DNA from 2 places in the Promicromonospora sp. NPDC059942 genome. Region 2 is predicted to be linked to the other one. Evidence: predicted binding sites of a transcription regulator. Region 2 holds the regulator's gene; the other holds the start of a gene.
What was found. The regulator HspR, encoded in region 2, represses chaperone genes until heat shock. The targets are predictions, from matches to a motif close to AAGTTGAGTCNNNNNGACTCAACTT.
Positions count from the first base shown of each region.

Region 1: a site for HspR is predicted at 5,450-5,474, ahead of ACFV9Q_RS18935 (Hsp20/alpha crystallin family protein). Genes of this name have one in related genera too.

Region 1 covers NZ_JBHWLR010000011.1:184,747-192,060, reverse strand. Annotated here, with positions in the region: gene ACFV9Q_RS18965 (dsRBD fold-containing protein) at 1-468, opposite strand, end outside; gene ACFV9Q_RS18960 (XdhC family protein) at 657-1,892, shown strand; gene ACFV9Q_RS18955 (FAD-dependent monooxygenase) at 2,142-3,377, shown strand; gene ACFV9Q_RS18950 (TetR/AcrR family transcriptional regulator) at 3,388-4,002, shown strand; gene ACFV9Q_RS18945 (VOC family protein) at 3,977-4,330, opposite strand; gene ACFV9Q_RS18940 (S66 peptidase family protein) at 4,408-5,406, shown strand; gene ACFV9Q_RS18935 (Hsp20/alpha crystallin family protein) at 5,510-5,929, shown strand; gene ACFV9Q_RS18930 (ROK family protein) at 6,097-7,038, opposite strand; gene ACFV9Q_RS18925 (dipeptide ABC transporter ATP-binding protein) at 7,035-7,314, opposite strand, start outside.
Region 2 covers NZ_JBHWLR010000015.1:51,374-58,687, forward strand. Annotated here, with positions in the region: gene dnaK (molecular chaperone DnaK) at 1-151, shown strand, start outside; gene grpE (nucleotide exchange factor GrpE) at 148-819, shown strand; gene ACFV9Q_RS21725 (DnaJ C-terminal domain-containing protein) at 895-1,905, shown strand; gene ACFV9Q_RS21730 (heat shock protein transcriptional repressor HspR) at 1,995-2,447, shown strand; gene ACFV9Q_RS21735 (DUF1540 domain-containing protein) at 2,611-2,937, shown strand; gene ACFV9Q_RS21740 (hypothetical protein) at 2,991-3,758, opposite strand; gene ACFV9Q_RS21745 (sigma-70 family RNA polymerase sigma factor) at 4,030-7,314, shown strand, end outside.

The sequences.
Region 1 (7,314 bases), on a different contig from region 2:
GTGCCCGACCGCCGCGGAGACGTCGGCCTCGGCCACGGCGAGCAGGCGGTCCGCGAGCCGGCGGAGCGCCCGGCCGGCGGCTATCTCGTCGCCGATCAGCGGCACCTCGTCGTCGTCGGGTGACTTCCTGGCGTGCCCGACACCGCGCAGGGCGTCGGGCGGACCGTTCATCACGGTGGCCTCCGCCGTCGTGCTGCCCGCGGCCTCGACCACGGTGATCCGCACGTCCCAGGTGAGCGCGCGCCCGCGCCGGGCCTCCGCCCAGGCGCCCGAGCCCGCCTCGACCTGCGCGTCCACGTACGTGTCCCCGCCCGGGTAGACGAGCGTCTCCTCGCCCGTGTCGGACCAGCGCACCCGGTACGGCGGCGATCCGTCGCCATGGGGGCACTCGGTCACCACGCCGTCCCGCACCACGCCGCCGACCACTCCGGAAGCGGTGACGATCCGGTCGCCCACTGCTGCTTTCATGGGGTCCTCCTCGCGTCGTTGCGATCTCCCCATCATCGCCCCGAACCCCGCGACGGGACAGACGTACCGGTTACCTGGGCGACCTCGGCGCGTGACACGGAAGTGAGAACCTGGCAGGAGAAGGGTTCGCGCGGAGGGTTCGCGCTCGCGCGGAGGGTTCGCGCGTTCGCGCGGAGGAGGGAGCCGGGATGCGGGATCTGCTGCCGCAGCTGCTCGACTGGTGGCGCGCCGACGAGCGCGCGGCCGTGGCCACGGTGATGCGCACGTTCCGGTCCGCGCCGCGCGAGCCGGGGGCCGCGATGGCCGTCGGCCCGGGCGGCGAGGCGATCGGGTCGGTGTCCGGCGGGTGCGTCGAGGGCGCCGTGTACGACCTCGGCCTGGAGGTCGCCGAGACCGGCCGTCCCGTGGCGGCCCGCTACGGCGTCACCGACGACGACGCCTTCGACGTGGGCCTGACCTGCGGCGGGACCATCGAGGTCTTCGTCGCTCCCCTGTCCCGGGCGACCTGGCCGGGCTTCGGCTCGTTCGCCCGGCGAGTGCTGAGGGCCTCGTCGCCCGACGGCGGTGGGGCGCCGTCGGGCGTGTGCCTCGCCACGGTCGTGGGGGCGGACGGGGGCGGGGGTGACGGCGGCGGCGGGGCGGCTGCCGGCGACGGCGGGGCGCGGGTCGGTGACGGCGGCGCGCGGGTCGGTGACGGCGGCGCGCTTGGCCGGCACCTGGTCGTTCCCGGGGCCGGCGCGGACGGCCCGGACGGGACCCTCGGGGACCCCGGCCTGGACGCGGCGGTGACCGCGGACGCCGTCGGGCAGGTCGCTGCCGGTGCCTCCGCCCTGCGGGAGTACGGGCCGCACGGCGAGCGCACCGGCACGGGCACGCGGGTGTTCCTCCAGGTGTTCGCGCCGCCGCCGCGGCTACTGGTGTTCGGCGCGATCGACTTCGCGGCGGCGCTGGCGCGGGCCGGCCGGCTGCTCGGGTACCGGGTCACGGTCTGCGACGCCCGCCCGGTGTTCGCCACGCCGGCCCGCTTCCCGGAGGCCGACGAGGTGGTGACCGAGTGGCCGCACCGGTACCTGGCCGCCGAGATCGCGGCTGGCTGCGTCTCCGCGCGCGACGCCGTCTGCGTGCTCACCCATGACGCCAAGTTCGACGTGCCCCTGCTGCACACGGCGCTCACCGACCTGCCGGACGGCACATACGTGGGCGCCATGGGCTCCCGCCGGGCGCACGCCGAGCGTGCGGCCCGCCTGGTCGAGGACGGCGTCCCGCGCGCCGCGCTGAACCGGCTGCACAGCCCGATCGGGCTGGACCTGGGCGCGCGCACGCCGGACGAGACCGCCGTGTCGATCGTCGCCGAGCTGATCGCGGCCCGCTCGGGCGCCACGGCCCGTCCCCTGCGCGAGACGGACGGCCCGATCCACGGCTGAGGCCGCAACGGCGGCCTGAACGGCCCCGCTCGGCTGGTCCTGCTCGGCTGGTCCTGCTGGCAGGCCATGCCTAACCGACCCCGCTCGACCGACCCATTCGGCCGACGGCGCTCGGCCGATCGCGCTCGCATGATCGCGCTCGCACGGCCCCCGGTGTCCTGGGTCACAGCCGCGCCCTCTTCCATAATTACGACAGGTTGTCGTAACTTCTTCTTGCGACAAGTTGTCGCAACTTGGGGAGGAGCTCCGATGACACAACAGGACAGGCGCGCGCTCGTGGTGGGCCTCGGGATCGCCGGCATCGCGACGGCGATCGGGCTGCGCCGGGCGGGCTGGGAGCCCGTCGTCGTCGAACGCTCCCCCGAGCGGCGCACCGGCGGGTACTTCGTCGGGATCTTCCCGGACGGCAAGACGGCCCTCGCGGACCTGGGCGCGACCGACAACCTGCACGTGCGCAACCCCGTCGACGGCAAGGACTGGACCGTGAGCCGGTCCGGCCGGGCCCGGCCCGGCGCCGGGTTCCTCGACCGCCCGGGCGGCCCCTACGCGGTGGTGCGCGGGGACATCGAGGACGCGCTGTGGCGCACCCTCGACGACCTCGGCGGGGCGGAGGTCCGGTTCGGCACCCGCCCTGTCGGCATCGAGCAGACCCCGGACGCGGCGCGGGTCCGCCTGCTGCACGAGCCCACCGGGGCCGAGTCCGTGGAGGAGTTCGCCCTGGTCGTGGGCGCCGACGGCGTCCGCTCGGGCGTCCGCAGGCTGGCATTCGGACCGGACGAGGACTACCTGGACCAGTGGGCGGCCATCATCTGCGCCTTCGAGCTGGACGAGCAGGTGCCCGGGCTCGGGCCCGAGGACGGCAGCATCGACGCGCGCTCCCGCCGGGCGGCCTGGGTCTTCGGGTTCGCCGACCGCACCCCCACCGCGCTGCTGACCTACCGCACCCAGGACGTGGACGCGCAGTTCACCCGGCCGCCGGCCGAGACCCTGCGTGAGGTCTACGCGGGCATGGACCACCCGTCCGTTGCCCACGTCCTGGACCAGCTGGAGAAGGCCCCGCACTTCCTGTTCGACTCGGTCAACCAGGTGAAGATGCCGTCCTGGCGCTCCGGCCGGGTCGTCCTCGTCGGGGACGCGGCCTGGTGCCTGAACCTCTACTCCGGCATGGGCTCCAGCATGGCGATGCGCGGCGGCGCCGACCTGGGCCAGGCCCTGCGCGAGCACCCCGAGGACCTGCACGCCGCGCTGGCCGCCTGGGAGGCGGGCCTCCGCCCCACGATCACCGGCCACCAGCGCCGCGCCCGGCTCATGCAGCAGCTCTTCGTCCCCTCGGGGCCGGTCGCCGAGCGTGTGCGCGCCGTGGTCCTGGCGGGCCTCGGCGCCGTCGGACGCCTCACGAACCGCAAGACCGCGCGCGGCGCGGAGGCGGGCGGGACCCCGGCGGGCGGCGCAAAGGCCACGGCCGACGCCGGCGCGGGCAGGTGATACTGGGCGCATGCCACGGATCAAGGGCCCCACGTTCCAGGCCCACCACGAGCAGGTCTGGTCCGACCTGACCGAGGCGATGGGGGCCCTGCTCGCCGAGCGCGGCTACGACGGCTTCAACCTCGGGCACGTGGCCGCCCGCGCGGGGATCGCCCGCAACACGATCTACAACTACGCCAAGGACAAGACGGCGCTGGCCGCCAAGATCGCCCAGCACGCCAGCCGCGACATCCTGGCCCGGATCGACGAGATCGCCGCGGGGCCCGAACCGGCCCCGCGGCGCCTGGCGCAGATCGTGGACACGCTGATGCGCTCCTTCGACACCCCGGCGGTGCGCCTGATGCTGCACTCGCCCGCCACGGCGATGCCGCAGGACGTGCTGGAGCACCCGGAGGGCCCCTTCGCCCAGGTCGCCGCCGCCGTGGAGCAGGTCCTGCGCGACGGCGTCGACGAGGGCACCTTCCGCCCCGTCGGCGACGTCGCGCTCACCACGCACCTGCTGAGCGGCATCGTGCGCGCGGGCGCCGAACGCACGGCCTCCGGCGCGGACATCGAGCAGATCCTGCCGGCCGTCACGGACCTTCTGCTGGCCGCCCTCCTCAGTCCGGGTGGTGCACCACGTTGATCACGTTGCCGTCCGGCGCCCGGACGAGGAACCGGCGCACGCCCCAGGACTCCTGGGTCAGCGGGTGCACGATCTCGTAGCCGAGCCGCCTGGCCTCCTCGTACGCGGCGTCGACGTCGGGCGTGTGGACCGAGACGACCGCGTCCTCGGGCGAGGTCGCGTCGCGGGTGACGAGCTGGACGATCGCCCCCGTCTCGGGCGAGGTGCACCGGGCCACCCAGCCCAGGTCGAACTCCTCGGTGCTCAGCCCGAGGTAGCCGGTGTAGAAGTCCTTCGCTGCCGCCACGTCGGCCACCCGAAGGTTGGGCATGATGTGTGTCGCGCGCACGGCGTCCTCCAGTTCGCGGGAGATCTGTTCGCAGAAATCCGGGGCCGACGACGGCGGCGCCGTCCTAGGCTGCGGTCATGTCAGCGCACGCAACCATCGTCCCGCCCCGGCTCCGCTCCGGCGACACCGTCCGCGTCATCGCTCCCGCCAGGTCGCGGGCGATGGTCATGGAGCACGACAACACCCGCTGGATCGACGAGCGGTTCGCCGCCATGGGACTCACGCTGACGTTCGGCGAGCACGTCGACGAGGACGACCAGTTCCGCAGCTCCTCGATCGAGCACCGCGTCGCCGACCTGCACGCCGCGTTCGCCGACCCCTCGGTCGCCGGCATCCTCACGGTCATCGGCGGGTTCAACAGCAACGAGCTGCTCCCCTACCTCGACTTCGACCTGATCGCCGCGCACCCCAAGGTGTTCTGCGGCTACTCGGACATCACGGCGCTGCAGAACGCGATCCTCGCCCGCACGGGCCTGATCACCTATTCCGGCCCGCACTGGTCGAGCTGGGGCATGCGCGACCACTTCGAGCCCACCGGCGACTGGTTCCGCGCCGCGGTGACCGACGACGCCCCGATCGCCGTCGAGCCCTCCGCGGCCTGGACGGACGACCTCTGGTTCCTCGACCAGGACGCCCGCACCCCCGTGACCAACGAGGGCTGGTGGCGGCTGCGCCCGGGGCAGGCGTCGGGCCGGATCGTGGGCGGCAACCTCTGCACCCTCAACCTGCTCCAGGGCACCGCGAACATGCCGTCGCTCGACGGCGCGCTGCTCTTCGTGGAGGACGACTTCGAGTCCAACACGGTCGCCTTCGCGCGCAACCTCACCTCCCTGCTCCAGCTGCCCGACGCCGCCGGGGTGACCGGCCTGGTGGTCGGCCGGTTCCAGGCCGCCACGGGCATGACGCGTGCGGCGCTCGACGAGATCGTCGCGCGCCAACCCGCGCTGGCCGGCAAGCCGGTGCTGGCGGGCGTCGACCTCGGGCACACCAGCCCGTTGCTCACGATCCCGGTCGGCGGCACGGCCGACGTCGTCGTGGGCCCGGACGACGCGAGCCTGACGATCACCAGCCACTGACACGGGGCGCGGGAGGGGCCACGTCCGCCGTCGGCGAACCCGGAAATTGAGTCGGGTCGACTCAGGTTGTACCCGTCATCAGACCCGTCCGGAGGAGGACATCATGACCACCGTTCTTACCCGTTCCCCGTTCGCCAGCACCTGGCTGCGCGAGCCGTGGAGCCAGCAGCTCGGCGTCTCCGAGGGCGTCGTGCCCGCGGCCGACGTCTACCGTGAGGGCGAGGACCTCGTCGCCCGTCTCGACCTGCCGGGCGTGAACCCGGCCGACGACATCACCGTCGAGGTCGAGGGCCGCAAGCTCGTCGTCCGCGGCGAGCGCAAGGACCAGCGCTCGGAGGAGTCCGAGGGCCGCCGTATCTCGGAGGTCCGCTTCGGTTCCTTCCGCCGCGTCGTCACGCTGCCCAAGGCCGTGGACGGCGACGTCGTCCGCGCGTCCTACGACGCGGGCGTGCTGACGGTCACCGTGCCGGGCGTCTTCGCCGGCACCACGCCGCAGCGCATCGAGGTCACCACCGCCGCCTGATCCCCCCAGGCAGCCACCCGACGGCGCCCGACCGCTCACCGCGGCCGGGCGCCGTCCGTGTGTGTGGGGCAACCGACCGAACTCACCGAGATCGGTCCCCTGCGTTGAGATCGGTCCATCGCTGGACCGATCTCAACGCAACGGACCGATGTCATGTGCGCCGCCCGCTAGGGCCGGGCGAGCGCCGCCGCGCCCACCACCGTCGCGTCGCCGCCCAGGACGGCACGACGCACCTCGACCGTGTGCCCCGAGACCGGCGGCTCGTCGTCCAGCCGGGCCCGGATCGCGGGTTCCAGCAGGTCCCAGGCGTGGGCCAACCCGCCGCCCACCACCACGTGCCCGACGTCGAGCAGCGCCGCGAGCACCAGCACCGCCGACCCGACCGCGAGGCCGGCGTCGGCGAGCACCCGGAGCGCCGCCTCGTCGCCGGCCCGCGCGCGGGCCTCGATCTCCGCGGCACGGACGCCGCCCGGCCCCCCGCCGTCCGGTCCACCGCCGTCCGCCGCGGCCGAGCCCGCCCCGACCACCTCCGCGTACCGCCGCTCCACCGACCGTCCGGACGCGAGCGTCTCCAGGTGCCCCCGCTGCCCGCAGGTGCACCGCGCGTCGCCGAACCCGGGCATGTGGCCGATCTCCCCGGCCGCGCCCGCGCCGCGGTACAGCGTGCCGTCCAGCCACAGCGCTCCCCCGACGCCGGTCCCGAGCGCGATGCCCGCGGCCGACCGGACGCCGCGGACGGCGCCCCAGGTCGCCTCGCCCACGAGGAACGAGTCGACGTCGTTCGCGACGGTCACCGGCAGCCCGGTCCGGGCGGCGAGCCCCGAGCGCAGGTTCGTGCCCACCCAGTCCACGAAGGAGTCGCTCGCCGCGAGCACCTCGCCCGTCACCGGGTCGACGACGCCCGCCGCCCCGACCCCGACGGCGGCCACCGGCACACCCGCCGACGCCGTCGCGCGCGCCACCAGGTCGGCCGCGACGTCGAGCATCGCCGCGCCGCCCGACGGCGTGGGCGCGGTCGCGGAGGCGAGCACCTCGCCGTCGGGCGTGACGACGGCGGCCTTGATCTTGGTGCCCCCGATGTCGACGCCGGCCGTGGGCCGGTCCGTCATCGGGCGGCACCGGCGGCCGGGGCGACGTCCTCGGCGGAGGCCAGCCGCAGCCGCGCCGCGCGCCGTGCCCGCTGCGCCACCGGGTCCGGCGTCGGCACCGAGGCCAGCAGCTCCGCGGTGTACAGCTCGCGGGGCGCGCTGAACACCTCCGCCGTCGCGCCGCTCTCCACGAGGCGGCCCGAGCGCAGCACGGCCACGCGGTCGGTCAGCTCGTGCACCACGCCCAGGTCGTGGCTGATGAACAGGCAGCCGAACCCCAGCTCCGCGTGCAGGTCG
Region 2 (7,314 bases):
GTCGCAGAAGATCGGCGAGGCGCTGTACGCGGCCGAGCAGCCCGCGGCGCAGGGTGCCGAGGGCAATCCGCAGCCGGCGAACGCCCAGTCCGCCAAGGACGAGGACGTCGTCGACGCCGAGATCGTGGACGACGAGGACGAGCGCAAGTGACGGACGAGCACCAGCAGGGACCCCCCGAGCCCGAGGGCTCGGGGGAGCACCCCTTCCAGTTCACGGACAAGCGCAAGGTGAACGCCTCCGGCGACGAGGCGCGCCCGGCCGAGCCCGCTCCGGCGGACGACGCCGCCGCGGCGGACGACTCCGCCGCGGCCCCCGCCCAGGGGGACGCGTCTGGCGACCCGCTGGCCGGGCTCGACTTCGAGCCCTCCGGTGACGCCGCCGAGGCGTCCGCGGTCCTCAAGGCCAAGGCCGAGGCGGCGGAGCACCTGGACGCGCTGCAGCGCGAGCGGGCCAGCTTCACGAACTACCGCAACCGGGCGCTGCGCGACCAGGACGCCGCGCGCGACCGGGGCGTGCAGGACGTGCTGGCGGCGCTGCTGCCCGTGCTCGACGACGTCGAGCGCGCGAAGCAGCACGGCGAGCTGAGCGGTCCCATGGCGGCGATCGCGGAGAAGCTCGACCAGAGCCTGCAGAAGTTCGGCGTCGAGCGGTTCGGCAAGGTGGGGGAGGAGTTCGACCCCACCCTGCACGAGGCGCTCATGCACTCGACCGACGCGGACGCGACGGCCGCCACGGTGAACCTCGTGGTGGAGCCCGGGTACAAGATCGGCGACAAGGTGGTCCGGGCGGCGCGCGTAGGCGTCGTCGGGCCCGAGTAGTCCTGGTCCCGGCGGCCGGGCCCGACCCTGAGGGGGCGGGCCCGGCTTCCGGGCCACAGTGCGGAAGGAGGTGCCATGACCGGTCAGGACTGGATGGAGAAGGACTTCTACGCCGTGCTGGGCGTGTCCAAGGACGCCGACGACGCGGCCGTCAAGAAGGCCTACCGCAAGCTCGCGCGCCAGTACCACCCCGACCAGAACCAGGGGAACGCCGCGGCGGAGTCCAAGTTCAAGGAGATCGGCGAGGCCTACGCGGTGCTCTCCGACGCGGAGCAGCGCCGCCAGTACGACGCGGTGCGCGCCATGGCGGGCGGCGCCCGCTTCTCGGCGGGTGCCGGCGGTGCCGGGGCCGGCGGGTTCGAGGACATCATGGGCGCCATGTTCGGCGGCGCCCAGGGCACGGGCGGCCGGGGCGGGCCGCGCGTCCGCTACCCGCAGGGCGGGAACGGCGGCTTCGAGGACATCCTCGGCTCCATGTTCGGCGCCGGCGCAGGCCGAACGGCCTACGGCGCGGGAACCACCGGATACACGACCCCGACCCCGGGCGCGGACGTCGTCGCCCAGGTCACGCTGCCGTTCCGGGCAGCCGTGGAGGGTACGACGGCGGAGCTCGAGGTCAACGGCCGCACCATCACGGCCCGGATCCCCGCGGGGATCAACGACGGCAAGAAGATCCGGCTGCGCGGCAAGGGCCGGCCCGGGGTGGCCGGCGGTCCGGCGGGCGACCTCGTGGTCACCGTGCACGTCACGCCCCACCCGGTCTGGACGCTGGACGGCGTGGACCTGCGCATGACCGTGCCCGTCACGTTCGCGGAGGCGGCGCTCGGCACCACGCTGGAGGTGCCCACCCTGGACGGCGCCACCGTGCGGCTCAAGGTGCCCGCGGGCACGCCGTCGGGCCGGGTGCTGCGCGTCAAGGGCCGTGGCGTGCGGACGGCGAACGCGACCGGTGACCTGCTCTTCACCGTGCAGGTGGCCGTGCCGCAGAAGCTCAGCAAGAAGGCCAGGCAGGCGCTGGAGACGTTCGCCGCCGAGAGCGACGGCGAGGACGTGCGCGCCGGGCTGGCCGCGCGGGCGGCGGAATGACGACCGGTGCGGTGGGGCGGCTGCCCTGCCGCACCGGGTTCGGCTAACCTGCCCGCACCAACAGTGCAAAACAGACTTGGGAGGTGCGCATGGTCGACGACGACACACCCGTGCTCACCGTGTCCAAGGCCGCCGAGCTCGCGGGCATGCACCCGCAGACGCTGCGGCAGTACGACCGGCTCGGCCTGGTGGTGCCCCGGCGTACGCGCGGCCGCGGCCGCCGGTACTCGCGGCGCGACATCGCACGCCTGCTCCAGGTCCAGCGGCTCGCCCAGGGCGAGGGCATCAACCTCGCCGGGATCAAGCGGATCCTCGACCTGGAGGCGCACGTCTCCGTCCTGGAGGAGCGCCTCGGCGACCTGCTGATGCGGGTCCAGGAGGAGGGGCGCGTGTTCGCCGCCGGGCCGGCCGCGGGCGACGTCGTGGTGGTCCAGCGTGGTCAGCGCGTCCGCAGCGCGGCGGTGCGCGTCGACCTGGAGCACCGTGCCGCCGGCGGGGGCGCCGTGGTGCTCTGGCGGCCGGCCCCGCGGCGCGAGGAGTGACCGCTTCCTCGGTGCGCGGCTGATTTCAGCAATGCCATTCTTTCGTTAATCAAGAATGCACGCCCGAGTATAGGTAAGGCATTCCTTGCTCTACGCGATCCGCCATTTCGGAATACGATCGGTGTATTCCGCAGGAGTGACGCACCGAGCGAGGAGAGATGCCATGAGCACGCTGATGGAAATGCCCGAGGTCGTCGAGTGCTCGATCGACGGCTGCGGGTACAACCACGAGCACGGCTGCCACGCCGGCGCCGTCACCATCGGAGGGCACGCGGGCGACGCCGCCTGTGCCACGTTCATCCCCCTGAGCACCAAGGGCGGCCTGGAGAAGGTGATCGCCCACGTCGGCGCCTGCCAGCGCGCGGAGTGCGCCCACAACGACCACCTGGAGTGCAACGCGACGTCGATCCGCGTGGGACCGGGCCCCGAGGACCCGGGCCACGCCGACTGCCTCACCTTCGAGCCGAACGGCGCAGCGCAGCAGGTCTGAGTACGTCAGGCAGGGCCGAGGGTCCGGGTGCTCGTCGTCGAGCACCCGGACCCTCAGCGCGCCAGGTGGTCCAGGAGGAGCAGGGCGTCGCCGTGCGTCCCGGGGAGCCGCTCGACCCACACCCGGGTCGGGCGGCGCACCTCTGTCGTCAGGCCGAGCACCTCGGCGTTGCGCTCCACGACGCGGCGCAGCGACTGGCCGAGCTCCGCCGTCGTCGGACCGCGCTCGCACAGCACCACGAACGTGCCGTCGCCCACGGCGGCCATCGGGTGGCCCTCGCCGAACACCTGGTGCAGGGTGCGGCCGATCGCGGCGGAGCGCGCCAGGCGCTGCCAGGTGTCGAGGTTCTCCAGGCCCACGTCGAGCACCAGCAGGCAGTGGGACTCGCCCGCGGTCGAGCCGGTGCGCTGGGCCACGCCGTAGGTCTCGCGCAGCCGCTCGCCCAGGTACTCACCCGTGGGCAGACCGGTCGAGGGGTCGTGCGTGGCGATCTGGTAGGGCACGCGCTCGCGCTCCCCGACCCAGCCGATCGCCGCGGCGCGCAGCGCGCCGACGTCCGTGGGGCGCCCGAAGGCGGCGTAGAGGCAGGCGACGTCGTCCAGGGCCTCGGTGATCCCGGCACCCACACCGGCGCGCGCCGCACCGAGCCGCTCGGCCGGCGCGATCACGCCACGGCCCTCGGCCAGTGCCTCTGCTAGCGCTTCTGCGGCGGGGTGCTCCCAGTCGTTCGGCCGGATCCATACCGACGCCAGACTCGTAGCGCGCCACCGCTCGCGCAGGTCGTGCACACGCACCCGCGCCTCCTGCTGTGCCTCGCTCATACTGATGGGACCCTCACGGGGATACATCATGACGCACCTTCGGAGGTGACGTGCCGGACTTCACCCGGGCATCACCCCGGAATCTGGAATTCCACCCCCTAAATCTTGCGCCTGGCTCTATAGTCTTGGCAGGACGGCGACAGTCAACGGCAGCGCGACCACCGCGAGAGTCTGGGTAGACGTGAGGCAAGTCGAGAGCAGCACAGGGGAAACCCCTAGCGACGCGGAACTGATCCTGCAGGTCAGGTCAGGTGACCGCGATGCTTTTGGCGTGCTCTACGAGCGTCACTCGGCCGCCGCTCGCGCCCTCGCCCGCCAGTACGTCCCGGCCGCCGACGCGGAGGATGTCGTCGCCGACGCGTTCAGCAAGCTGTTCGAGATGCTGCGCCGCGGGGTCGGCCCCGACGCCGGGTTCCGCCCGTACCTGTACACGATGGTCCGCCACCGGTCGTTCGACGTGTCGCGCGGCGCCGCGCGCACCCGACCGAGCACCGACGACGAGATCGAGTCCGTCCTCGGCCGGGTGGCCTCGAAGGACGACCCGGCGCTCGAGGGCTTCGAGCGCAGCGTGATCGCCAAGGCCTACGTCGACCTGCCGGAGCGGTGGCGCGAGGTCCTCTGGTACGTGCTCGTGGACGAGCTCAAGCCGGCCCAGGTCGCGCCCGTGCTCGGGCTCAGCCCCAACGGCGTGTCCGCCCTGCTCTACCGCGCCAAGGAGGCGCTGCGGGCCGGGTACCTCCAGCAGCACCTGACGCACGCGCCGTCCGACACCTGCCGCACCGTCAACCCGCTGCTCGGCGGGTACGTGCGGGCGAGCCTGTCCAAGCGCGAGACCACCAAGATCGACGAGCACCTGTCCACCTGCGCCACGTGCAGCGCCCTCGTGCTCGAGCTGCACGACGTGGCGCACGGCATGAAGACCGTCATCGCCCCGCTGGTGCTGGGCGCGGGCGGCCTCGCCCTGGTCGGTGCCGGCGCCCCGATCGGCGGCATGGTCGTCGCCGCGAAGGCCGGCGCGGGCGCGGCGGCCGGTGGCGCGCACTCCGCCTCCGCCATGAGCGCGGCGTCGAGCGGCTCGTTCTCCGGCGCGGTGTCGTCCGCCGTCTCCACCACCGCGGGCGCCGTCGCGTCGGCCGCAGCCGCCGCGACGGGTGGCAGCGTGGCCGCGGGCGCGCTCGCCGTCGCCGCCGTCGGCCTGGTCGCGGCGCTGCAGATCACGGCGCCGCCCGAGGCGGACACGCTGATCGACACGGTGATCGCCACCAACGACGGCCGGGAGCTGCCGGGCGGCGGCTCCGCCGAGGAGGTCAAGGGCGGCAACCCCGTGCTGCCGACCGACGTCGTGCCCAACGAGAACACCGCGTACATCGAGGTCGACTACGCGGACGCCGCGCAGCCGCTGGCACCCCGGCAGAGCCAGAACCTGTCGTTCACCGTGGAGAACACGGGCGCCGCCGACGCGACCGGCGCCCAGCTCGAGGTCACGCTCCCGAACGGGCTCAGCGCCGCGAAGCCGGAGGGCTCCTTCGGGACGGGGATCGGCGGCCGCCTGATCTCCAGCAGTGCGCCGCCCACCGCCGAGGCCACGCCGACGCCCGTCGCGACCGGTGGCACGTCGTCGGAGGCGAAGGCCGACGCCTCGGCGGGCTCGTCCACCAGCGAGATCGAGATGCCGACGTCGCCGAGCGCGTCGCCCAGCGCGCCCACCACCGAGGGCTCCGTCCCGGTCGAGGCCCCGGTCGGCTGCACGCCGACCGAGCGGGCCAACGTCGTGCTCTGCTCGATCGGCGAGCTCGCCCAGGGCGCGACGCGCAGCGTGGTCGTGCCGGTGCAGGCCAACGCCGGCGGTGACTACCCGGTGAGCGCCAAGGTCTGGGCCGACGGCCTCCAGGCGATGAACGTCGACCTGCCGAGCCGCACGGTCGCGGCGTTCGGCCCGGAGCTGTCCGCGCAGACCCGGGACGTCTCGCTGTCCAGCCCGGGCAGCGCGCCGCTGCCCGTCACGCTGGTCAGCACCGGTGACCGCACGGTCGGTCCTGGCTGGGCCGTCGCCGTGTCCCTGCCCGACGGCGTCAAGCCGGCGTCGGAGCAGGCGCAGCTCTCGTGCGGGGCCGGTGACCTGCCGAACTCCTGGCTGTGCTCGCCGATCTCCGGGTCCTACCTGTCGTCGTCGCAGATCGAGCCGGACGGCGCTGTCGACGTGTCGCTGAACGTGACCACCGCGGCGTCGTCCACGGCGCAGCCCGCCGAGCTGGGCGTGGCGAACGTCCGGCCGGTCCTCGCCGGCAGCGCACGTTCCGCCTCGGCCACGCTGGTCGCCACCTCGGCCTGGGCCAACGCCGGTGCCGGCGTGGGCACCGTCACCGCGTCCTGCCTCGCCACCGGCGGGGTCGACAAGGCCGACGCCGCCGTGATCGGCAGCTACACCAACACGACCCAGCGCGTCGTGCGCGTCGCCCTCGAGGCGGCCGGCAGCCGCGAGTCCACGGGCAAGGACGTGGCGCCCGGCGAGTCCGCCCGGGTCACGGTGCACGACGGCCTGCGCGTTCCGGCCGGCCAGGCCACGTTCGTGCTGACCACGGCCGTGGACGGCAACACCTACGAGACCCGCGTCGCCGCCGGTGACCACCGTTCGGTGGACTGCTACCAGCCCGCGTGGGACACCACGACGAGCGTGCAGACCGTCAACTCGGGCGGCACCGTGGCCGTCCAGGGCACGATCACCAACAAGACGAACGAGTCGATGTCGGCCGTCATGTCCGTGCCCGTGGGCGAGGACACGCTCAAGACCGTCAAGCTGCCCGTCGCGGCCGGCGGCTCGGTGGACCTCTCCGTGAACACCGAGCGCACGCACATGCCGGCGGGCGACGTAACGTTCCACCTCTCCCGCGAGGTCGCGGACTCCGACGGCGACCTCGCCGACGCGTCGAGCACGCCCGCCAACAACCCGACGCAGTCCTTCGCCGCCGCCCAGATCCAGCCTGCGGCGGGCGAGCGGACCATGGCGGCCGAGTCCTGCGTGTTCGACGCCGAGAAGGACCACTCGGTGCAGACCTTCCAGGTCACGGCGGACAACACGGCCTCGACCCTGCCCGTGCCGTTCCACGTCGGGGACGTCACCCGGACCGTGCCCGCCGGGCAGACCGAGGTGATCGAGTTCCCGGTGGCCTGGGGCACCAACACCGTGGCGCTGACGGCGGCGGGCCAGACGCTCGACCAGCTCGACGTCGCCTTCAAGTCCTGTGCCGAGGTGACCTGGCCGACGGCGGAGCAGCTCACGGTCGAGGCCGCGGCCGAGTGCGTCGACCAGAACGTGCAGATCAAGGCGACGGTGCAGAACGGCACCGGCCGCGAGTGGCGCGGTGTGCTGGTGCAGGACGCCACCGGCGCGACGAGCGAGGAGCAGGCGGTCCCGGCCGGGTCGACCACGTTCACCCTGCCCCATCAGCCCCTGTTCACGCTCGACGGCAACGTCACCGTGCGGCTGACGCGTGAGCTGGAGGGCAACTCCTTCACGGTGGAGAAGTCGTTCGCGGTGAAGGGCGAGAACTGCGTG